Acuticoccus sediminis: one gene and its partner. Each later gene encodes a partner of the first gene's protein in a complex. Links are inferred from orthologs where the notes say so. Each region holds a gene or a part of one and is shown in the gene's direction. Other genes may lie near its edges.

Region 1 (2,777 bases):
TCGCGGCGATGACGCCGGGCGTGAGGAGGGCGCCGAGCTCGATCTGGCACGTCCCCGCGTCGGCGCAGCCGGGGTTGGCCCGCTCCTGCGCTGCGATCAGCCCGCCGAGGCTGTCGCCCACCAGCGTGTAGGCGAAGGTCCCCGGAATGATCCCGACGGCGGTGGCGATGACGTAGACGCGCAGCGGCACGTCGAAGATCGCCGGCGCGACATTGACGAGCCAGAAGGGAAAGAGCGGGACGAGGCGCAGGAAGAGAAGGTAGTTGAAGGCGTTCTCGTTGAAGCCTTCGGTGAAGCGCTGCGCGAACCGTCCGGCCCGCTCGCGCAGGACGCCGCCGAGCGAGCTCTTTGCGGCGAGGAAGATGACGGTCGCGCCCGCGGTGGCCGCGACCACCGTCAGCGCCGTGCCGAGGACGGCGCCGAAGAGGAAGCCGCCGACGATGGTGATGAGGCTCGCCCCCGGAAACGACACCGCCACGGCGAGCGCGTAGATGCCGAGGTAGGCGGCGACGGTGGCGGCGAGATTGTCCTCCAGCGCCTCCCGCAGCCGCTCGTTGTTGCGGATGATGGCATCGAGCGAAATGTAGTCGTTGAGGCCCGCCGCGTAGAACGCCGCCATCGCCGCCGCGAGCAGGATCAGGGGCCACAGCCGTCGCAGCGACAGCCGGGCCGGGCGATCGGCCGCCGGGGGGGCTGCCGGGACTGAAGCTGCCGGGGAGGGGGCTCCAGAGGGGGCGGGCGGCGCCGGCCGGTCGGACGGTCGCCGGTCGGGCGGGCCGGCCGCCACGGTTTCCCCGGCCGCCGTATCCCTGGCGACGGTCTCCTTGCCGGTTCGTCCCCCGGGCCGATCCGCCGGCGTCGCGTGCCCGGTGTCCGGATGCGGGCCTTTCGCGGGGCCGGGGTCCAGAGCGCCGTCGTTGTGTTGCCGGGTGGGGTGCGCCATCAGCCCTTCGGTGTCTATAAATCCTGCTCTGCCGGTAGACGTAGCGAGGTCGTCCCCCCGTTGCGAGGTGGAGCCGGCCTCAAGGTTGCGTGACCACAGAATGGTTCCCTCGCGCGCAGGGGTGTCGTTGACACTGCGGGTCGGCGTTCATATAGAGGCATGAGACAGGGGGCCGAGCGCTCCCTTTTTCATTGTTCCGACGGGAGGGATGCGGCCGCGCTGGGGATTGGCGCTGCGGTGGCCACCGTCGTCAGGCGAGGCGGTCATGACCAAACGCACCTATCAACCCTCCAAGCTCGTCCGCAAGCGTCGGCACGGTTTCCGGGCTCGTATGGCCACCAAGGGTGGTCGCTCGGTGATCAACGCGCGCCGCGCGAAGGGCCGCAAGAAGCTGTCCGCCTGAGCAATCCGGCGAGACTGAAGCGACGGTCCGAGTTCAAGGCCGTCGCAAAAGGCGTTCGAGTTCATAAACCCGGTTTTACACTGCAGGCGCGTCGACGTGACGAGGCAAATGAGGCAGTGTCCGGGCCGCGGGTCGGCTTCACGGTTACGAAGAAAGTCGGCAATGCGGTGGTGCGCAACCGTATCAAGCGGCGGCTGCGCGCAATTGCGTCCGAAATTCATGATGAATTCGACAGCGCCACCGACTATGTGATCGTGGCACGCCGGGAGGCACTCGGCGAGCCGTTCGCCGACCTCGGCGAAGAGCTCAGACAGGCGCTCGGCGCAGCGGGCGCGAAACTCGACCGACCAGAGGTCCGAAAGAGAGCGTAATGGGCGAAAATCGCAACATGTTCCTCGCCATCGGCCTGTCGCTGGCGGTGATCGTCTTGTGGCAGTTCTTCTTCATCCAGCCGCAGATGGAGGCTCAGCGTCAGGCCGAGCAGGAACAGCAGATCGTCGCCCAGCAGACCGACCAGGCCACCGACAATGCCGGTACCACCGCGCCCGGCAGCGACATTCCGTCCGCCCCGCGCGCCGACGGTGCCGACGTCCCGCAGGCGCAGACGCCCGGCGGCGACACCACCACGGCCGACGCGCCGCGCGTGCCGATCGCGACGCCCAGCGTCGACGGCTCGATCAACCTCGCGGGCGGCCGCCTCGACGACCTGAAGCTGCGCAACTACCACGTCACGCCGGACCCCTCGTCCGACGAGGTGGTGCTGCTGGCCCCCGCCGGCACCGCGCAGCCCTATTTCGTCGAGACCGGCTGGGTCCCCGCCTCGGGCCAGGACATCGCCGTCCCGACCTCCGCGTCCGTGTGGAGCCTCGTCACCGGCGAGAAGCTGACCACCGACACGCCGGTCACCATCGAATGGGACAACGGCGCGGGCGTCGTCTTCCGCCGCAACATCTCGGTCGACGACCACTACATGTTCACGATCGAGCAGACGGTGCAGAACAACACCGATCAGCCGATCGCCCTTCACCCCTACAGCCGCGTGCGGCGTGAGGGCGACATTCCGACGCTGGGCTACTTCATCCTGCACGAGGGCTTCATCGGCGTCCTCGGCGAGGAGGGCCTCGTCCAGGAGAAGTACAAGGCCGTTTCGGAGGAGGGGACGCAGAACCTCGCCCGCTCCGACTCCGGCTGGCTCGGCATCACCGACAAGTACTGGGCGACGACCGTCATCCCGGACCCGGGCACGACGTTCAACCCGCGCTTCCTCTACCGTTCGCTGAACGGCACGCCGGCCTACCAGGCCGACTACCTCGCCGACGCCGTGACCGTCGCGCCGGGCGAGGCGACCGCCATCACGAACCGCGTGTTCGCCGGCGCGAAGAAGACCCGCCTCATCCAGTCCTACGAGGAATCCCTCGGCATCGATCGCTT
Region 2 (2,877 bases), on another replicon or contig:
TTCCAGCTCCTGGCCTACGTGCCGGTGTTCCTGGTGCTGTACGGCGTTTCGGCGATGTGGTCGCCGGAGGGGCAGCGAGGGGAGTGGCATCTCGCCTCGTTCGCCACCGTGGGCGTCTCGGCGGTCGCCGTGTTCGCCGCCGCCTTCGTCGTGATCCTCGGTCTGAGCGCCGTTACCGGCGTGCTCGACTGGATCACCGGCGACAAGCGCGCCGGACGCGCCGCGGGCTGAGAGGCTCCGGACCGCGCCGCAGGGACGGCAGATAGCGGAGGCGATCTCCGCGGCAAGGTTTCCGCCCGGTGCGCCGGGCAACGAGTTTCGCCCGGTGCGCCGGGCGTCAGGACTTCGCGGGGTCGCCTCGCGAGGGTCGCCCTTCCTCCGGGAAGGGCAGCCTGTCCGAGACTGCAGGTGGGGCAGCGTACGGTATGCCTCTTAATGGTCCTGCATAGACGGGGGTCGGAACGGGATGACCGTTCGCTCTCGGGACGGGTGTAAACCGCTCATCTGGCTTCGGCCCGGTGAGCTCATTGAGCCGGGAGGTGCCTCACCGCACCGCCCATGTCTTGGAGAGAACGGTGGACAGAGCCGAAAAACGCGAAATGGTGGGCTTCCTCGAAGAAGTCTTCGCCAATTCGGGCTCCGTGGTCGTCACCCAGTATATCGGGATGACTGTCGCCGAAGTGACCGAACTCCGCCGCCAGATGAAAGACGCTGGTGCGAAGTTCAAGGTCATCAAGAACAGGCTCGCCAAGATCGCGCTCGAAAACGGCGATCGCGGTGTCGCGTCCGAGATGTTCAAGGGGCCGGTGGGCATCGCCTACGGTCTCGATCCGGTCGCGGCGCCCAAGGTTCTGACTGAGTACGCGAAGAAGAACGACAAGCTCAAGATCATCGGCGGCATCCTCGGATCGTCGGCGATGGACGACAAGGGTGTCGAGGCGCTCGCCAAGATGCCCCCGATCGAAGAGCTTCGCTCCAAGCTTCTGGGTGTCCTCCTCATGCCGGGGTCCAACCTGGCACGGGTGCTCAACGCGCCGGGCAACAAGCTTGCCTCGCAGCTCAACGCGCCTGCTCAGAACCTCATCGGTGTTTTCGCAGCCTACAAGGCGAAACTGGAAGCGGCGGCTTAAGTCCGACTGGACCTGGCCCACTGAACCGACAACCTGGAAAGATCAAATCAAATGGCAGATATCGAAAGCCTGTACGAGCAGCTGTCGCAGCTCACGGTCCTCGAAGTGTCCGACCTCGTGAAGCGTCTCGAGGACGGTTGGGGCGTCACCGCTGCTGCGGCCGCTCCGGCGATGGCCATGCCGATGATGGGCATGGGCGGCGGTGCCGAGGCTGCGGCCCCGGCCGAGGAGAAGACCGAGTTCGACGTCGTCCTCGCGAACGCGGGCGACAAGAAGATCAACGTCATCAAGGAAGTCCGTGCGATCACGGGCCTCGGCCTCAAGGAGGCCAAGGACCTCGTCGAGGGCGCTCCTAAGACGGTGAAGGAAGCCGCGTCCAAGGACGAGGCCGAGAAGATCAAGAAGCAGCTCGAGGAAGCTGGCGCGAAGGTCGAGCTTAAGTAAGCACGCCTCGGCGTTGGCGGCCTCCGGCCGCCGTCCGGCCGGGTTCGCCCGGCCGACGATCAATCGCCGGCGCTCCGACGCGAGCGCCGGCCTTTCGCGTCGTAATGGGCGACGACGCGTTCCGCGGGATCACCCCGCGCCGAGAGGGGGCAAGGTATGACGCAGGCGTTCTCAGGTCGTAAGCAGGTCCGAAAATATTTCGGCTCCATCCGTGAGGTCACGGAGATGCCGAACCTGATCGAGGTGCAAAAAGCGTCCTACGACCAGTTCCTCATGGTGGACAAGCCTGAGGGCGGCCGCGGCGACGAGGGTCTGGAGGGCGTGTTCCGCTCTGTCTTCCCGATCTCCGACTTCGCCGGCACGGCCATGCTGGAGTTCGTGGACTACGAGTTCGAGGCGCCGAAGTTCGACGTCGACGAGTGCCGCCAGCGCGACATCACGTTCGCGGCGCCCTTGAAGGTGAAGCTTCGTCTCGTCGTGTTCGACGTCGACGAGGACACGGGTGCCAAGAGCCCCAAGGAATTCAAAGAGCAAGACGTCTACATGGGCGACATGCCGCTCATGACGGAGAACGGCACGTTCATCGTCAACGGCACGGAGCGCGTGATCGTCTCGCAGATGCACCGCTCGCCGGGCGTCTTCTTCGACCACGACAAGGGCAAGACCCATTCGTCGGGCAAGCTGCTCTTCGCCGGCCGCGTCATTCCCTACCGTGGCTCCTGGCTCGACATCGAGTTCGACGCCAAGGACATCGTCCACGCGCGTATCGACCGCCGCCGCAAGATCCCCGTCACCTCGCTGATGATGGCGCTCGGCTTCTCGCCCGAGGAGATCCTGCACACCTTCTACGAGCGCGTCACGTACACCCGTGACGGCGACGGCTGGCGCATGCCGTTCGAGGGCGACCGCCTGAAGGGCCAGAAGGCCAACACCGACCTCGTCGACGCCGACACGGGCGAGCTCGTGATCGAGGAGGGCCGCAAGATCACGGCCCGGACGATCAAGCAGCTCACCGAGAAGGGCGTGAAGGCGCTCCGCGTCTCCGACGACGAGCTGTACGGCCGCTACCTCGGCGACGACATCGTCAACTTCGAGACGGGCGAGATCTACGCCGAAGCCGGCACGGAGCTCGACGAGAAGGGCCTCGGCAAGCTGCTGGAGACCGGTCTCCAGGAGATCACCGTCCTCGACATCGACCACGTCACGAAGGGCGACTACGTCGTCAAGACGCTGTCCGCGGACAAGAACGAGACCCGCGAGCAGGCGCTGTTCGACATCTACCGCGTGATGCGTCCCGGCGAGC

What was found. The genes of interacting proteins can lie anywhere in the genome.
Region 2: rpmH (region 1) and rplL share a complex: the UniProt entries of both Escherichia coli proteins name them as parts of the 50S ribosomal subunit. The link is inferred for Acuticoccus sediminis from one-to-one orthologs.

What each region holds. Positions count from the first base shown.
Region 1 is NZ_QHHQ01000005.1:317,846-320,622, reverse strand. It holds rpmH (50S ribosomal protein L34), read left to right. Parts: upstream 1-1,208; coding sequence 1,209-1,346; downstream 1,347-2,777. Other genes in the region: yidC (membrane protein insertase YidC), read left to right, coding at 1,717-2,777; rnpA (ribonuclease P protein component), read left to right, coding at 1,343-1,717; DLJ53_RS23095 (TVP38/TMEM64 family protein), read right to left, coding at 1-619.
Region 2 is NZ_QHHQ01000004.1:749,281-752,157, reverse strand. It holds rplL (50S ribosomal protein L7/L12), read left to right. Parts: upstream 1-1,181; coding sequence 1,182-1,574; downstream 1,575-2,877. Other genes in the region: rpoB (DNA-directed RNA polymerase subunit beta), read left to right, coding at 1,731-2,877; rplJ (50S ribosomal protein L10), read left to right, coding at 576-1,130; DLJ53_RS21480 (hypothetical protein), read left to right, coding at 1-231. UniProt on the Escherichia coli protein: The binding site for several of the GTPase factors involved in protein synthesis (IF-2, EF-Tu, EF-G and RF3). Is thus essential for accurate translation.